Regions from separate parts of the Streptomyces sp. NBC_01314 genome, predicted to be linked through region 2. Evidence: riboswitches for the same ligand, from Rfam matches in the RefSeq annotation. Region 2 holds a riboswitch; each other region holds the start of a gene.
What was found. Region 2 has a riboswitch for thiamine pyrophosphate ahead of OG622_RS15240 (thiamine ABC transporter substrate binding subunit). Riboswitches for the same ligand answer to the same signal wherever they lie in the genome.

Region 1 (5,904 bases), 2.2 Mb from region 2:
AGGCCGTGGCCGAGCGAGAACACGGGGCGCCCGCCAAACAGTTGGCGCGGGACGCCGGGCTCGCGCTGCCCACGGCGTACCACCTGCTCCGCACACTGGTCCACGAGGGCTATCTGCGCCGGGAGAAGGGGCTGTTCTTCCTTGGTGAGGCGGCCGAGCGGCTGAGCAGCAGCGGAGCGCAGCAGAAACGTCGCAGCACGGTGGGCGAGGCCTTGGCCCACTGGCGGGACGCCCTGGGCGTGCCCGTGTACTTCGCGATCTACCGGGACGGCGAGATCGAGGTCAAGTGCGTCGCCGACAGCCCGAACACCCCGGCGGTCGAGGAGTGGGCCGACTTCCGCGAGACCGGGCACGCGCACGCCATCGGGCAGTGCCTGCTGTCCCAACTGGGCGACGAGGCCCGCCGCGACCACCTGGACCGCTATCCGGTGCGGTCGCTCACCCCGTACACGGTCCGTGACGACGAGACGCTGCTGCGGCGCCTGAACCGGATCGGGCGGATGGAACCGGTCGTCGAGCGGCAGGAGTACGCCCTGGGGACGGTTTGCGCCGCGATTCCCATCACGGCGGGGACGACCGCCGGGGCTCTCGCCATCTCGCTGCCCTCGCACCAGGCGGACCGGCTGCTGCCGGTGGCCCGTCAGATGCAGACCGAGATCGGAAAGCTGCTAGGAACACTCGCCATCTCTATCAGCATCTGAAAAATCACTCCTTGTGATCTCTCGTGTACTTTCAGCAAACTTCCAGAGGTGTCAGGCGGACGATTCCTGGCCAGTCGACGAACACGGCGGGGTAGGCGATGCGCGAGTCGGTACAGGCAGAGGTCATGATGAGCTTCCTCGTCTCGGAGGAGCTTTCCTTCCGCATCCCGGTGGAGCTGCGTTATGAGACCTGTGATCCCTATGCCGTGCGGCTGACCTTCCACCTACCGGGCGATGCTCCGGTGACCTGGGCCTTCGGGCGGGAGCTGCTCATCGACGGCGTGGGACGGCCGTGCGGGGACGGGGACGTCCACATCGCACCCGCCGATCCGGAGACGTTCGGCGAGGTCCTGATCCGGCTTCAGGTGGGCACCGACCAGGCGATGTTCCGGGTCGGCACGGCGCCGCTGGTGGCCTTCCTGGACCGTACGGACAAGCTCGTGCCGCTGGGGCAGGAGCGTTCCCTCGCCGACTTCGACACGCTGCTCGACGAGGCTCTGGACCGCATCCTGGCGGAGGAACAGAGCGCGGGGTGAACCGTTACGGCGCCAGGGTGCCGTAACGCTTCAGCGCTTGCGGCGGCGGCCCCTCCCCCCACGGGCCGGAGCGGGCACGGCCGCCGCCGGTTCCGGGGCCCCCGGGCGGTCGGCCGAGACGACCAGGGCGGCCAGCACGGTGGTCACCGGGACCGAGGCCACCAGGCCGATCGAGCCGACGAGCGTGCGCACGATCTCCTCGGCGACGAGCTCGCTGTTGGCGACCGTGCCGACGCTGCTCTGCGCGATCGAGAAGAGGAGTAGCAGGGGTAGCGCGGCACCGGCGTAGGCGAGGACGAGGGTGTTGACCACCGACGCGATGTGGTCCCTGCCGATCCGAATGCCCGCGCGGTACAGACCTCGCCAGCCCATCGCCGGATTGGCCTCGTGCAGTTCCCAGACCGCCGACGTCTGTGTGACCGTCACGTCGTCGAGCACACCGAGCGAACCGATGATGACGCCCGCGAGCAGCAGACCGCTCATATCGATCGTCGGGTACAGCCCGTGGATCAGACCGGTGTTGTCGTCCGTGTTGCCGGTCAGATAGGCCCAGCCGATGAATCCCGAGCCCAACAGGCCGATCAGCAGCAGTGAGATCAGGGTGCCGATCACCGCCACGGATGTTCGGGCCGAGAGCCCGTGACACATGTAGAGGGCGATCAGCATGATGGCGCTCGCTCCGATCACCGCGACCACCAGCGGATTCGAGCCCTGCAGGATGGCTGGCAGGATGAAGAGGGTCAGCACCATGAAGCTGATGGCCAGCGCCACCAGGGCCATGACACCGCGCATCCGGCCCACCACCACGACGGCGAGCGCGAAGATCCCGGCGAGCAGCGCCATCGGGAACTTCCGGTTCACATCGGTGACCGAGTACTGCAGGTCCTTGGGCGCGGCGGGTTCGTACGCGACCACGACCTCCTGGCCCTGCTCCAACTGCCGTGACTGGTCCGGCTGCACGATCTCAGTGAACGTACGGCCCTTGTCGTCGCCGGTCTCCACCCGGATCGTGGCCTTTTTGCAGGTGCCGTTGGCCTGCTGTTGGGCGGACGAGCCCTCGGCGGTGGACGTGTCGCCGGTCGGGGTGCCGCCCGAGGCGTTCACCGACGAGCAGTCGACCTCGTCGACCTTGGTGACGGTGGCCTGCTGTGTCTGCCGGTCGAAGCCCACGCCGGTGCGCTCGTGCGCCGGGGCGCCGCCGGGCCAGAGCACGACGAGGCCCACGACGACCGCGGTCGCGAAGGGGATCAGCACCGCTGCGATGACCTTGCGCAGGTGCTGCGAAACGGGCGCGGCGGGGCCGTGGCTGTGGCTGTGGGAATGCCCGTGGCCGCCACCGGAGGACGGGCCTTCGCCGCCTCCGGAGCCGTGGCCGCCGGAACCGTAGCCGGGGCCACCGTCGGACCCATGCCCGTGGCCGTTTCCGGGACCATGGCCATGGGGCGGCTCGGGGGGTGGAGGCGGGGGCTGCTGCGTCGTGGTCACCGACCGATCATCGCAAGAACGAGCGATGCCCACTGTTCACCGCGCCACATCTGCCGCTAGCGTGGAGGCACCTTTGCACACGCGGGAGCTCGGAGCACCGGGCTGAGAGGGCGTTGACCTCCGCAGACGCGATGTTTCACGTGGAACATCGTCGGGCGGAAATCGCTGCGTCGACCGCTGAACCTGTTACCGGGTAATGCCGGCGTAGGGAGTAGGTCTCATGACCATCGAGGACACACGCACGCCTGCCTCCAGCCAGGCGGACGGGACATCTGTCCCGTCCGAGGGCGAAAGGAACCAGGGCGAACAGCCCCTGGAGGCCGGGAAGTCCATCGGCTGGCACAAGTCGTACATCGAGGGCTCGCGCCCCGATCTGCGGGTGCCGGTCCGCCAGGTGCACCTCACCAACGGGCAGTCCGTCACCCTGTACGACACTTCCGGCCCGTACACCGATCCGACAGCGGAGACCGATGTCAGGCGGGGACTGCTCCCCCTTCGCGAGAACTGGATCGTCGCCCGGGGAGACACCGAGGAGTACGCGGGTCGTCCAGTCCGCCCCGAGGACGACGGGATCAAGCACACCTCGCCGCGTGGCGGACTGCGCAACCTCGACGCGGTGTTCCCGGGCCGGCCACGCCTGCCGCGTCGCAGTCGTGACGGCCGGGCGGTGACCCAGCTCGCGTACGCACGACGTGGGGAGATCACCCCCGAGATGGAGTACGTGGCCGTACGGGAGAACGTTTCGCCGGAGGTCGTCCGCGAGGAGATCGCCGCAGGCAGGGCCGTACTGCCGGCGAACGTCAACCATCCGGAGACCGAGCCGATGATCATCGGCAAGCGGTTCCTGGTGAAGGTCAACGCCAACATCGGCAACTCCGCGGTCACCTCCTCCATCGAGGAGGAGGTCGAGAAGATGACCTGGGCGACCCGCTGGGGCGCCGACACGGTCATGGACCTTTCCACCGGCCGGAACATCCACACCACCCGCGAGTGGGTGCTGCGCAACTCCCCCGTCCCCATCGGCACGGTGCCGCTCTACCAGGCGCTGGAGAAGGTCGACGGCAAGGCCGAGGAGCTGACCTGGGAGATCTACAAGGACACGGTCATCGAACAGGCTGAACAGGGTGTGGACTACATGACGGTCCACGCGGGCGTGCGCCTCGCGTATGTGCCGCTCACCGCGAACCGCAAGACCGGCATCGTCTCGCGCGGCGGCTCGATCATGGCGGCCTGGTGCCTGGCGCATCACAAGGAGTCGTTCCTCTACGAGAACTTCGAGGAACTGTGCGAGGTCCTCGCCGCCTACGACGTCACGTACTCCCTCGGCGACGGACTTCGGCCGGGCTCCATCGCGGACGCCAACGACAAGGCGCAGTTCGCGGAGCTGCGCACGCTCGGGGAACTCAACACGATCGCCAAGAGTTTTCACGTACAGACCATGATCGAGGGCCCGGGACATGTCCCGATGCACAAGATCAAGGAGAACATCGACCTGCAGCAGGAGATCTGCGATGAGGCTCCGTTCTATACGCTCGGCCCGCTGACCACCGACGTCGCACCGGCGTACGACCACATCACCTCGGGCATAGGCGCCGCGATGATCGCGTGGTGGGGCACTGCGATGCTCTGCTACGTCACGCCCAAGGAGCACTTGGGACTGCCCAATCGCGACGACGTGAAGACCGGCGTCATCACCTACAAGATCGCGGCCCACGCGGCGGACCTCGCCAAGGGGCATCCGGGCGCACAGGAGTGGGACGACGCGTTGTCGGACGCCCGCTTCGAGTTCCGCTGGGAGGACCAGTTCAATCTGGCCCTCGACCCCGAAACGGCCCGTGAGTTCCACGACGAGACGCTCCCGGCGGAGCCTGCCAAGACGGCCCACTTCTGTTCCATGTGCGGCCCGAAGTTCTGCTCGATGAAGATCAGCCAGAGCATCGCAGAGCGGTTCGGCGGTGCGGCGGCCGAGGGGGCTTCGCAGAAGGAGATCGCTGAGGGGATGCTCCAGAAGTCGAAGGAATTCGCGGAGAGCGGGAACCGGGTGTATCTGCCGCTGGCGGAATGAGAATCGGGGTGCGATGCCTTGGTGCTTCGGGGCATCGCACCCTTGAAGACCTCAGCAGGTCTGCCCTCCCGCTCTCTCGGCGGGCAGACTGCCCCCATGACAGCGAGAGCACTGAGCAAGGGCGCCAACCTTCCCGTCGAATTTCCCACGGTGCGCGTTGAACTGACGTGGTCCGGAGGAGTCGGCACACCCGATGTCGACGCCTCGGCGTTGCTGCTCACCGGTGTCGGACGTGTTCGCGACGACGGTGACTTCGTCTTCTACAACCAGCCGCAGCATGCTTCGAATGCTGTGGTCCACCTGGGAAAGCGGAGTGCCGGTGGTGTTCTGACCGACACGGTCGAGGTGGATCTGCACTCGCTCGAGCCCACTGTCGAGCGGGTCGTGCTGTGTGCGTCGGCCGATGGCGGAACGTTCGGGCAGGTGCCTGGGCTGACCCTGAGGCTGCTGGACGCCGCGACACAGACCGAGATCGCGCGGTTTCACATGGAGGCTGGGACGGAGACCGCGTTCATCGGCGGCGAGCTGTATCTACGGGCGGGGCAGTGGAAGTTCCGCGCAGTCGGTCAGGGTTATGCCTCCGGGCTCGCTGGACTGGCCTCCGATTTCGGCATCACCGTTGACGATGCGCCCTCGGACCCGTCAGCGTTCCCCTCGACCTGTGTCCCCGCACCGCCTGTCCCAGCCGCACTGCCTGTCCCAGCCGCACCGCCCGCCCCAGCCGCGGCACCGGTCGGCCCGCGGCTCAGCAAGGACGAGGAACAGCTGCCCGTCGACATGCGCAAGCGTCTGTCGCTGCGCAAGGAGCAGGTGGCGGTCAGCCTCAGAAAGCATGGAGCGGCCGGCATCACCGCGCGGGTCGTTCTGGTTCTGGACGCCTCCGGATCCATGTCCCTCCTCTACTCCAAGGGCGTCGTCGCCGATGTCGTGGAGCGCATGGCGGCGGTCGCCGCGCAGCTGGACGATGACGGTCATATGCAAGCCTGGACGTTCGCTTCGAATGCGGCACGATTGCCCGACCTGCGACTCGGGGACCTTCCCGAATGGCTGCGACTGCACGTCCGGGTGGGACAGATCAGCCTCTTCCGCCGCAGCAAGAAGCCAGGCAAAGGACTGC
Region 2 (5,904 bases):
CGGCGCGATTGCCTTCGCGATGGTCGCGGGCGCCCTGCTCATGGAGTTCGTCATCCACGACGGCGTCTGGTGGCAGGGCCTGCTCCTCGGCCTCGCCGTCGCGGCCAGCGCCACGCTGGGCGACCTCGGCGAGTCCATGATCAAGCGGGACCTCGGCATCAAGGACATGGGCACGCTGCTGCCGGGCCACGGCGGCATCATGGACCGCCTGGACTCCCTGCTGCCGACCGCTCCGGTGGTGTGGCTGCTGCTGGTGCTGTTCGTGGGCTCCGGCTGACCCGACTGATCGAGATCATGCACGTCGCTGACGTGCCGTTTCGCCGATGAGGCCCGCTGTCCGAGAGGACAGCGGGCCTCATTCGTGTCCGGATTCACTGCGTCCGGAAATGATCTCAAAGTCTTGGCCTGAGTGTTGCAATATGTGCTGGTCCGCAAGATCAAGTGCAGAAAACAACGGGAGGAGCACAGATGAGGACACGTGTGAAGGCCAGAGCGGGAGCGTTCGCGGGGGCGCTGGCCGTCGTGGCCACCACGATGGTGGCCGGAGCCGGTCCGGCGGCCGCTGAGGACAGCTTCAGCTTCACCTACACCGACATCACCGGTTCCAAGGACTACGTCATCGCCGTCAACAACAACACCTGGAGCGAGACCGCGGGTCACGCCATCTGGCGGGCCGATCCGAGCGGCGGCTCCACCGGTGACACACTGGTCGCCGATGACATCCTGCCGGACGGCTACGGGATCGAGGCCCACCTCAGCGACGGCCGTATCGCGACGACGCGCGGGCACAGCGCCAACTACTCCGACGAGACCTCGGGCAACCTCACCGAGGGCACCACGTGGTCGATGTGGGTGTGCGTGGTGAAGGGCTCCTTCTCCAAGTGCTCCTCGAAGATCGGCGTCAAGGCCTGATCGTGAGCACACCAATGAAGGCGCGGCTCGGCGCGCTCGCGGCAACTCTGGCCGTCGCGACCACGACAGTGATCGGCGGGGCGGGTACGGCGGCGGCGGCCGACAGTTTCAGCTTCGGTTACGTGACGAACACCTCGGGCGACGCCTTCATCAGCGTCAGGAACAACTCCTGGGGCGAGGCGGCGGGGAACGCCATGTGGCAGAAGGACCCCAGCGGCAGTGAACCGGGTGACGCCCTGAGCGCCTATGACGTCCTCGCGGACGGCTACGGGATCGAGGTCCATCTCAGCACCGGCAGGGTTGCGACCACCCGTGGCCACGGCTCCCCCTACTCCGTGACGGTCACGGGCAACCTGCCCGAGGACACGGGGTACACGATGTGGGTGTGCGTGGTGAAGGGCGACTTCTCGAAGTGCTCGGAGAAGTACACGGTGCGCTCCTGACCTGAACGTCGTGCCTGCGGCCCACCACGGGCCGCAGGCACGTCTGCCTCGGGTGGTACGGATGGCAAGGCGGACCGGTGCTCGGCGCGCTGGGCCACTCCCGTTGATCTGCGACACTGGTACGGCTATGCCTAAGCCCGGAGAACTCACATTCGTCGCCCCCCGCGGAGCCAAGAAGCCGCCGCGGCATCTTGCCGATCTCACGCCTGTGGAGCGTAAGGAGGCTGTTGCCGCGATCGGGGAGAAGCCGTTTCGCGCCAAGCAGCTGTCGCAGCACTACTTCGCGCGGTACGCGCACGACCCGGAACAGTGGACCGACATCCCCGCGGGTGCGCGCGCGAAGCTTCAGGATGCGCTGCTTCCGGAGCTGATGACGGTCGTGCGGCATCTGTCGGCCGACCAGGAGACGACGCGTAAGACGCTGTGGCGACTGTTCGACGGGACGCTCGTCGAGTCGGTGCTGATGCGGTACCCGGACCGGGTCACCATGTGCATCAGTTCGCAGGCCGGATGCGGGATGAACTGTCCCTTCTGTGCCACCGGGCAGGCCGGGCTCGACCGGAATCTTTCCACCGCCGAGATCGTCCACCAGATCGTCGACGGGATGCGGGCGCTCAGGGACGGCGAGATTCCCGGTGGGCCGGCGCGGCTCTCCAACATCGTCTTCATGGGGATGGGCGAGCCGCTCGCCAACTACAACCGGGTCGTCGGCGCCATTCGCCGGCTGACCGATCCGGAGCCGGACGGGCTCGGGCTCTCGCAGCGCGGGATCACCGTGTCCACGGTCGGGCTGGTGCCCGCGATCCACCGGTTCTCGGACGAAGGGTTCAAGTGTCGGCTCGCCATCTCGCTGCACGCCCCGGACGACGAACTGCGCGACACGCTCGTCCCCGTGAACACGCGGTGGAAGGTGCGCGAGGTCATGGACGCCGGGTGGGAGTACGCGGCCAGGTCCGGGCGTCGGCTGTCCATCGAGTACGCGCTGATCCGGGACATCAACGACCAGGCGTGGCGCGGTGACCGGCTGGGCCGGCTGCTCAAGGGCAAGCCGGTGCATGTGAACCTGATTCCGCTGAACCCGACTCCGGGGTCCAAGTGGACCGCTTCCCGGCCCGAGGACGAGAAGGCGTTCGTCGACGCCATCGCCGCCCATGGGGTGCCGGTGACCGTCCGGGACACCCGGGGCCAGGAGATCGACGGGGCGTGCGGGCAGCTGGCGGCCACCGAGAGGTAGGACCGGAGACAGGGCCCCCTGGCCACCGGTAGGAGTCGGAATCAGGCCACGGGGTACTCTGACCTTCGTACACATCTTCATATTCCGACAGGGGAGCGCCACAGCGCTGAGAGTGCGGCAAGCGGCCGCAGACCCTCTGAACCTCGCCCAGGTCATTCTGGGTAGGAAGTTCGGTCATCACTCAAGCTGTTGCGCCCTGCCCGGGAGCCTTCGGAAATCTCCGACGATCCCGGGCAGGGCCGCGTCTCTTCCTGGTCACCCCCAGGAGGAATCCAGTGCAGATCAGATCGTTCGTCGCCGCGGCTGTCGGCCTCGGGCTCGTCACGCTGTCCGCGTGCGGTTCCTCGTCCGACGACACAGGGTCGGGCGCTTCCAAGACCGTCACCCTCGTCAGCCACGGCTCCTTCGCCTACTCCAAGGACGTGCTGAAGGCGTTCGAGAAGGAGTCGGGGTACAAGGTCAAGGTCCTCAAGAGCGGGGACGCGGGGCAGGCCGTCAACCAGGCGATCCTGACCAAGGGCAACCCCCAGGGCGACGTCTTCTTCGGTGTCGACAACACGCTGCTGTCCCGCGCGCTCGACAACGGCCTCTTCCAGCCGTACGAGGCGAAGGGGCTCGACAAGGTCGGCGCCGAGTACCAGTTGGACAAGGACGAGCACCGGGTCACTCCCATCGACTCCGGTGACATCTGCGTCAACTACGACAAGGCGTACTTCAGCAAGAACAAGATCGAGCCGCCGCAGTCGTTCGACGATCTCGTCAAGCCCGAGTACAAGGACCTGCTCGTCACGGAGAACGCGTCCACCTCCTCACCGGGGCTCGGATTCGTCCTCGGTACGGCCGCGCGGTACGGGGACGACGGGTGGGAGGGCTACTGGGACAAGCTCAAGGCCAACGGTGTGAAGGTCGTCAACGGCTGGGAGCAGGCGTACTACCAGGAGTTCTCCGGGTCGACGGACGGCAAGAAGGCCGGGGGTGACCGGCCGCTCGTCGTGTCGTACGCCTCCTCGCCGCCCGCCGAGGTCGTCTACGCGGACCCGAAGCCGAAGACCGCGCCCACCGGGGTCGCGACCGGCACCTGCTTCCGGCAGATCGAGTTCGCGGGGCTGCTGAGCAACGCGAAGAACGCCGAGGGCGGCAAGGCGCTGATCGACTTCCTGATCTCGAAGAGGTTCCAGGAGGACATGCCGCTCAACATGTTCGTGTACCCCGTGGTCGAGGGGGCGTCCGTGCCCGCCGAGTTCACCGAGTACGGGCCCGCGGCGAAGGACCCGGCGACCATGGCGCCCGAGAAGATCGCCGAGAACCGTGACCAGTGGGTCAAGTCGTGGGCCTCGCTCGTACTGAAGTGACCGAGGAAGCCGAGGCGGCCGAGGAAGCTGAGGCGGCCAAGGAGGTCGTGGCCGTACCGCGTCGACCTCGCGGGCCGCGTCGGCGGGGGAGCGCGGCGCGGCTCTGGCTCATGGTGCTGCCCGTCGCGTTCTTCGGGGTGTTCTTCGCCTACCCCGTCGCCGCGATCGTCGTGCGGGGGCTGAAGGGCGACGGGACCTGGCACCTCGGGCGGATCGCGGATGTGGTGGGGGACCCCGGCATCCGGCATGTGCTGTGGTTCACCACCTGGCAGGCACTCGTCTCGACCGCGCTCACGCTGCTGATCGCGCTCCCTGGCGCGTATGTGTTCGCGCGCTTCGATTTCAGGGGCAAGGACATCCTGCGGGCGGTGGCGACCGTGCCGTTCGTGCTGCCGACCGTGGTCGTCGGTACGGCGTTCCTGGCGCTGGTCGGGCGCGGCGGACTCTTCGACGAACTGTGGGGCGTACGCCTGGACACCACGGTCTGGGCGATCCTGCTCGCGCATGTGTTCTTCAACTACGCGGTCGTCGTACGGACCGTCGGCGGGCTGTGGGCGCAGCTCGACCCGGGGCAGGAGGAGGCCGCGCGGATGCTGGGGGCGTCGCCGCTCTCGGCCTGGCGGAAAGTCACGCTTCCGGCGCTCGCACCCGCCGTGGCCGCCGCCGCGTTGATGGTCTTCCTCTTCACCTTCACCTCCTTCGGGGTGGTGCAGATCCTCGGCGGGCCGACCTTCTCGACGCTCGAAGTGGAGATCTACCGGCAGACCTCGGAGATCTTCGACCTCGCGACGGCCGCCGTGCTGACGCTCGTGCAGTTCGTCGCGGTCGGGGTCATCCTCGCCGTGCACGCGTGGACCGTACGGCGACGGGAGACCGCCCTGCGGCTGGTGGACGCGTCGCTCACCTCCCGACGACCGCGTGGGGCGGGGCAGTGGGCACTGCTGGGCGGGGTCCTCGCCACCGTCGTCGTGCTGATCCTGCTGCCGCTGGGCGTGCTGGTGGAGCGGTCGCTCGACGCGCCGGGGTCCGCGTTCGGCTACTACGAGGCGCTGACCGGCGACGACAGTGGGATCTTCCTGGTGGCACCGATCGAGGCGGTCGGGAACTCGCTCACGTACGCGCTCGCCGCGACCGTCATCGCCCTGTTGATCGGCGGGCTCGCCGCCGCCGCGCTCACCCGGCGTGCCGGCCGTCTCGTCCGTGGTTTCGACGCGTTGCTCATGCTGCCGCTCGGGGTGTCCGCGGTGACCGTCGGCTTCGGGTTCCTGATCGCGCTGGACGAGCCGCCTCTCGACCTGCGGTCCTCCTGGATCCTGGTGCCGCTCGCCCAGGCCCTGGTCGGCGTCCCCTTCGTCGTACGGATCATGCTGCCCGTGCTGCGCGCGGTGGACGAGCGGCTGCGGGAGGCGGCGGCCGTGCTCGGGGCGTCGCCGTGGCGGGTGTGGCGGGAGGTCGATCTGCCGATGGTGCGACGGGCGCTGCTGATCGCGGCCGGGTTCGCCTTCGCCGTGTCGCTCGGTGAGTTCGGGGCGACCGTGTTCATCGCTCGGGCCGACAACCCGACGCTCCCGGTCGCCGTGGCACAGCTCCTCGGTCGTCCCGGTGACCTCAACTACGGCCAGGCCATGGCCCTTTCGACGATTCTGATGGTGGTGTGCGCGGTGGCCCTGCTGGTGCTGGAGCGCCTCCGTACCGATCGTACGGGGGAGTTCTGATGTTGCTCGGGCTTGAGAACGCGACCGTGCGGTTCGACGGACGGCCCGTGCTCGACGCGGTCGATCTGGAGGTCGCGGAGCACGAGATCGTGTGTGTGCTGGGGCCGAGCGGCAGCGGCAAGTCGACGCTGCTGCGGGTCGTCGCGGGGCTCCAACCGCTCGACGGCGGACGGGTGTTGTTGGATGGGCGGGACCAGCGGGGTGTGCCCGCCCATAAGCGCGGTGTGGGCCTGATGTTCCAGGACCAC
Region 3 (5,904 bases), 4.8 Mb from region 2:
GGGCGCCGGGTCGGTGCTGATCACCCTGCCGCGCTTCACGGTGTCGCTGAACGCCTGCTCGACGTCGACGTCCAGCCCGGCGCCCTGCAGCCGCTTCGTGGCGTCCGCCCGGCTCTGCTGCAGCACGGCCGGGACCTGTGTGAACTGGCCCGAGTTGATGTACCAGACGCCCCCACCCACACCGAGGACGAGCAGTACCGCGACGACGACCGCCAGCAGCCCGCGGCGGGGCGCCGGGGCGTTGCGCGGGCGCCGGGGTGGCGGCGGAGGCGACTCGAACCGGCTCGTACGGTTGTGGAGGTCGGGTTCCGGCGCCACCGACCGCGACACGGACAGCGAGCGCGGGATCACGCTCGTCCGGTCGTCCGCGTTGTCATGGCCCGCGGCTGTCGCCTGTGGCGGCACCGCGTCCAGCTGCTCGTCGCTCAGCCCCGCCCGCGCGTCCAGCGTCTGCGCGAGCAGCGCGACGGCGTCGTACGGCCGCAGCTCCGGATTGCGCGCGGTCGCCGAGGCGACCAGCGCGTCCAGCTCGTACGGCAGCCCCGGCACGACGGCCGACGGCGGCGGCACGTCGTCGTGCAGCGCGTGGTACAGCACCTGCGCGGGGGACTCCCCGCCGTGCGGCTTGCCGCCGGTGAGCATCTCGTAGAGCGTCACGCCGCACGCGTACACGTCGACACGGGTGTCGGTGGTGCCGTGCTCCAGCTGCTCGGGGGCGAGGTAGGAGACGGTGCCGAGGACGGTGCCGGTGGTGCTGGTGACGGTGTCCACGGCCCGTACGAGCCCGAAGTCGGCGACCTTGACCCGGCCGTCGTCCCCTATCAGCACGTTCTCCGGCTTCATGTCCCGGTGCACGAACCCGGCGCGGTGCGCGGCGCCGAGCGCGGCGAGCACCGGCTCCAGGATGTCCAGCGCCGCGCGGGGCTGCAGCGCCCCGCGGTCGCGCAGCACGTCACGGAGGGTGCAGCCGGCGACGTACTCCATCGCGAGATAGACGTACGGGCCGTCGGTGCCCTGGTCGTAGACCCCCACCACGTTCGGGTGGGACAGCCGTGCCACTGACTTGGCCTCACGGATGAACCGCTCGACGAACGTCCGGTCCGCGGCCAGCGTCGGATGCATCACCTTGAGCGCGAGCACACGGTCGAGGCGGGTGTCCACGGTCCGGTAGACCGTGGCCATGCCGCCGACCGCGATCCGCGCCTCGACTCGATACCGGCCGTCGAGCACATGGCCGACAAGCGGGTCCTGAAGGGTCGTGTCCACGCAGGTGAGTGTACGAGCCGCCGCCGACAGGCCCATAAGTCGCGTGGTACCGGAGACGTACTGCAGCAGAGCTGTGACCCGGAGCGCAGGGCTGTGACAGGCGGGCGCGCGGCGAAACTCGTTCGGCTGTTCGAGTGGGGGGCGGGTGGCGTGAGATCCGACTCAGAACGCGGGGCGCTCCGGATCCAGCCGCGCCAGCCCCTCGCCCGGCGACGACGCCTCCGCGAAGTGCCGACGGGGGATGCGGCCCGCCCGGTACGCCAGCCGCCCCGCCTCGACCGCGTGCCGCATGCCCTCGGCCATGAGGACCGGCTCCTGGGCCCGGGTCACGGCGGAGGCGAGCATGACCCCGGCGCACCCCAGCTCCATCGCGAGAGCGACGTCCGACGCCGTACCGGCACCCGCGTCGAGAATCACCGGCACGCGCGCGTGCTCCACGATCAGCTGGAAGTTGTGCGGGTTGCGGATGCCGAGCCCGGACCCGATGGGCGATCCGAGCGGCATGATCGCGGCACAGCCCACGTCCTCCAGTTTGCGCGCGAGCACGGGATCGTCGTTCGTGTACGGCAGCACGGTGAAACCGTCGTCGACGAGCGTCTCGGCCGCGTCGAGCAGTTCGATCGGATCGGGAAGCAGCGTGCGCTCGTCGGCGATGACCTCCAGCTTGACCAGGGACGTACCGAGCGCCTCGCGCGCGAGGCGGGCCGTCAGCACGGCCTCGCCCGCCGTGAAGCAGCCGGCCGTGTTGGGCAGCACCCGGATGCCGAGCCTGTCGAGCACGGACAGGACCGAGCCGTGCACGGACGCGTTCACGCGGCGCATCGCGACCGTCGTCAGCTCCGTGCCGGAGGCCACCAGCGCGCGCTCCAGGACGTCGAGGCTCGGCGCCCCGCCGGTGCCCATGATCAGACGGGACGAGTACGTCGTACCGCCGAGGACGAAGGGGTCGTCTGCCATGGGATCAGCCTCCTTGGACGGCTGTGAGGACCTCGACGCGGTCCCCCTCGGCGAGGGCGGTGGTCGTCCACCGCGCGCGCGGGACGACGGTTTCGTTGAGCGCGGCGGCGACACCGGCGGGCGACGGGGCGAGCGTCCGCACGAGCGCGTCGAGGGCCGTGCCCGGAGCGATCTGCCGACGCTCCCCGTTGACGAGGACGGTCAGTGTCCCGGTGGCGCTCATACGGGCTGCTCCAGGAGTTCACGGGCCGCGCCGGCGCGGAACCGCAAGGGTGTGAAGGCGCGGGCCTCCTCCGGCAGTTCACCGGTGGTCAGCACATGGGCCAGCACATCGCCGGTGACCGGGGTGAGGAGCACCCCGTTGCGGTGGTGGCCGGTCGCGAGGACCAGGCCGTCGAGCCCGGAGGGGCCGAGGAGCGGCGCGTTGTCGGGGGAGGCCGGGCGCAGGCCCGCGCGGGTCTCGGTGAGCGGGAGTTCGGTGATCCCGGGGACGAGTTCATGGGCGTCCCGCAGCAGTTCGTACACCCCGCCCGCGGTCACCGTGGTGTCCCAGCCCTGCTCCTCGCTGGTCGCGCCGACGACCAGTTCGCCGTTCGCGCGCGGCACCAGGTAGACATGGCTGCCGCGCACCACGGCCCGCACGGTACGGCTCAGGAAGGGCGCGTACTGCTTCGGCACGGTCAGCCGCAGCACCTGCCCCTTCACCGGTCGCACCGGGGGCAGCACGTCGTCCGGGACCCCGGCGAGCCGCCCGCTGAGGCTGCCCGCGGCGAGGACGACCTGCCCGGCGGACAGCCGGTCACCGTCACCGGCCCGGACCCCTGCGGCCCGCTCCCGGACCACCGACAGCTCCTCGGCCCAGCTCCGGTGGAATATGACGCCGGCGCGCTCGCAGGCCGCGACGAGGGCCCTGGAGAGCCGCCTCGGGTCGATCTGGTGGTCCCCGTCGACCCGCAGTCCGCCGCGCACGCCCGGCGCGAGCATCGGCTCCAGACGGCGGCAGTCGCGGCCGCTCAGCCACTCCGAGTCCAGGCCCGACCGGCGCTGCAGGGCGTGCAGTTCGCGCAAGTGGGCGCGGTCGTCGGCGTCGAGCGCGACGGCCAGGGTGCCCGAGCGGCGGTAGCCGAGGTCGAGGCCGGTCGCCTCCGTCAGCTCGGCCGCGAAGTCCGGGTAGCGGCGCGCGGACTCCAGGTTGAGCCCCAGCAGCGTCTGCTCGCCGTAGTGCAGTTCGGTGACCGCGGCGAGCATCCCGGCCGCCACCTGCGCGGCCCCGCCGCCGGGCGCGGGATCGACCACGGCCGTGGCGAAACCGCGCCGCGCGGCCCGCCACGCCGTGACGAGCCCGATGATTCCGCCCCCCACGACGAGGACGTCTGACGTGTGCGTACGCGACATGGGCGTCCAGCCCCTCCCTTCGCCGGCATGACCCGGATCAGGTTCGTACGGTCGGAGGCCGCCAGCCTCCCTCTCAGCCCGGTGCGTCCGGGCTCCCGCGAGTGCTCTACGTTGGCCCACCTTAGCCCTCGCCGTTCGTCCCAGTAAGGGAGCCTCCGCTCATGGTCCGCTCGCTCGACGGTCTCGTCCTCGCCCCGGTCGCGGACCAGGCCCCAGGTCAGGTGGGCACCCGCACCCGGTTCGCGTACCACGAGGGGGACGGCGAGATCTGGGCCGAGTACGCGGGCGGTGACGTCGTGCGCGGTCACCTCGTGGGCACGCGCGTGGGGGACCGGCTGGACTTCCGGTACGTACAGCTGAAGACCGACGGGACCACCGCGTCCGGGCACTGCCGGTCCCTGGTGGTCGAGCTGGCCGACGGGCGGGTCCGGCTGGAGGAGACCTGGGAGTGGGAGTCGCGGCCGGGCAGCGGTACGAGCGTGGTGGAGCAGATCGACGAGACCGCGGGCCGGCCGACGGAGAGCGACCGTCGACCCACCCGCTGAACGGCGGGTCCACCCGGCTCCCTGACTGACCGAATGTCAGTTGTCTATGGTGACCGGGTGAGCGAGCAGACGCAGCACAGGGGCGGAACGCCGGCGCGGCGCGTGGTCGTCGTGGGCGCGGGCATGGCCGGCGTGCAGACCGCGGTCGCCCTGCGTGAGAAGGGCTTCACCGGCGATGTGACGCTGATCGGCGCCGAGCCGCACCAGCCGTACGACCGGCCGCCGCTCTCCAAGGCCGTGCTGCTCGGCAAGGCCGAGGGCTCCGCCTTCGACGTCGACTTCGAGGCGCTCGGCATCGAACTCCGGCTGGGCCGCGAGGTGTCGGGCCTGCGCTTCGCCGACCACGAACTCGACACGGCCGCCGGGCCCGTCCCGTACGACCTCCTCGTCCTCGCGACCGGCGCGGAACCGATCCGGCTGCCGGGCGCCGAGGGCGTGCCCGGGGTGCATCTGCTGCGGACCCTGGACGACGCCGAGCGGCTGCGGCCCGTGCTGGCCCGGCAGCACGACATCGTGGTCGTGGGCGCGGGCTGGATCGGCGCCGAGTTCGCCACGGCCGCGCGCGAGGCGGGCTGCGCGGTGACGGTCGTCGAGGCGGCCGACCGCCCGCTCGCGGGCGCGCTCCCGGCGGAGGTGGCCGCGCCGATGACCGCCTGGTACGCCGACAGCGGGACCACCCTGCGCACCCACGCGCGCGTGGAGCGCGTCGAGCCCGGGACGGTGGTCCTGGACGACGGCACCCGGGTGCCGGCCGACGCGGTCGTCGTGGGGATCGGCGCGCGCCCCGCGACGGCCTGGCTGAAGGACTCGGGCATCGAACTCGGCGCACACGGCGAGGTGGTGGCCGACGACCACCTGCGCGCCTCCGCACCGGACGTCTACGCCGTCGGCGACTGCGCCTCCTTCCCCTCGGGCAGGTACGGCCGGCGCCTCCTCGTCCACCACTGGGACAACGCCCTCCAGGGCCCGCGCACGGTCGCCGCGAACATCGTCGGCGAGACCCCCGAGGCCTACGATCCCGTCCCCTACTTCTGGTCCGAGCAGTTCGGCCGCTTCGTCCAGTACGCCGGCCACCACGCCTCCGCCGACACCATGGTCCGGCGCGGCGACCCCACCGGCGCCGCCTGGTCGGTCTGCTGGCTCCGCGAGCACCGACTGGTCGCCCTCCTGGCGGTGGGCCGCCCCCGCGACCTGGCCCAGGGCCGCCGTCTGATCGAGGCGGGCACGCCGATGAACCCGGAGCTGCTGGAGGACCCGGCCAGGCCCCTGAAGGCGGCGACGGCGTAGCGGGCGGGCGCGTTTCCCCGCCGTCCGGCGCTCCGCGTACCCCCTGTCGGCTTTCGTCGGGGCGGCCCGGCTACCCACTGTCAGTCCCAGATGGCAGTCTTGGAGACGTGACCGAGATTGACGCAAAGATCGATGCTCTCGTCCCCGCGTGGCTGAACCTCCCCGACATCGCAGAAATGCTGGACGTCGAGGTGACCCGCGTGCGGCAGCTGGTGAAGGAAGGCCAGCTCATCGCCGTACGCCGTGGTGAGAACCGCGCGCTGCACGTCCCCGCCGCCTTCATCGACGAGGACAAGGTGGTCAAGGGCCTGACCGGCACCCTGACCCTGCTGAGGGACGACGGCTTCACCGACGAAGAGATGCTGGAGTGGCTCTTCACTCCGGACCCGAGCCTGCCCGGCACCCCGGCCCAGGCCCTGAGCGAGAATCGCGGCACGGAGGTGAAGCGCCGTGC

Region 1: it holds a riboswitch for thiamine pyrophosphate, as region 2 does, so the genes downstream of both, thiC (phosphomethylpyrimidine synthase ThiC) here and OG622_RS15240 (thiamine ABC transporter substrate binding subunit) in region 2, are expected to answer to the same signal.
Region 3: it holds a riboswitch for thiamine pyrophosphate, as region 2 does, so the genes downstream of both, thiO (glycine oxidase ThiO) here and OG622_RS15240 (thiamine ABC transporter substrate binding subunit) in region 2, are expected to answer to the same signal.

The regions. Positions count from the first base shown of each region.
Region 1 covers NZ_CP108394.1:5,728,338-5,734,241, forward strand. Annotated here, with positions in the region: gene OG622_RS25125 (IclR family transcriptional regulator) at 1-701, shown strand, start outside; gene OG622_RS25130 (SsgA family sporulation/cell division regulator) at 800-1,237, shown strand; gene OG622_RS25135 (YibE/F family protein) at 1,268-2,722, opposite strand; TPP riboswitch at 2,794-2,950, shown strand; gene thiC (phosphomethylpyrimidine synthase ThiC) at 2,943-4,787, shown strand; gene OG622_RS25145 (VWA domain-containing protein) at 4,884-5,904, shown strand, end outside.
Region 2 covers NZ_CP108394.1:3,497,641-3,503,544, reverse strand. Annotated here, with positions in the region: gene OG622_RS15260 (phosphatidate cytidylyltransferase) at 1-277, shown strand, start outside; gene OG622_RS15255 (hypothetical protein) at 469-912, shown strand; gene OG622_RS15250 (hypothetical protein) at 915-1,355, shown strand; gene rlmN (23S rRNA (adenine(2503)-C(2))-methyltransferase RlmN) at 1,483-2,589, shown strand; TPP riboswitch at 2,669-2,775, shown strand; gene OG622_RS15240 (thiamine ABC transporter substrate binding subunit) at 2,865-3,941, shown strand; gene OG622_RS15235 (ABC transporter permease) at 4,052-5,656, shown strand; gene OG622_RS15230 (ABC transporter ATP-binding protein) at 5,656-5,904, shown strand, end outside.
Region 3 covers NZ_CP108394.1:8,327,138-8,333,041, forward strand. Annotated here, with positions in the region: gene pknB (Stk1 family PASTA domain-containing Ser/Thr kinase) at 1-1,266, opposite strand, end outside; gene OG622_RS36570 (thiazole synthase) at 1,429-2,223, opposite strand; gene thiS (sulfur carrier protein ThiS) at 2,228-2,428, opposite strand; gene thiO (glycine oxidase ThiO) at 2,443-3,618, opposite strand; TPP riboswitch at 3,616-3,727, opposite strand; gene OG622_RS36585 (hypothetical protein) at 3,780-4,163, shown strand; gene OG622_RS36590 (NAD(P)/FAD-dependent oxidoreductase) at 4,221-5,450, shown strand; gene OG622_RS36595 (Rv2175c family DNA-binding protein) at 5,558-5,904, shown strand, end outside.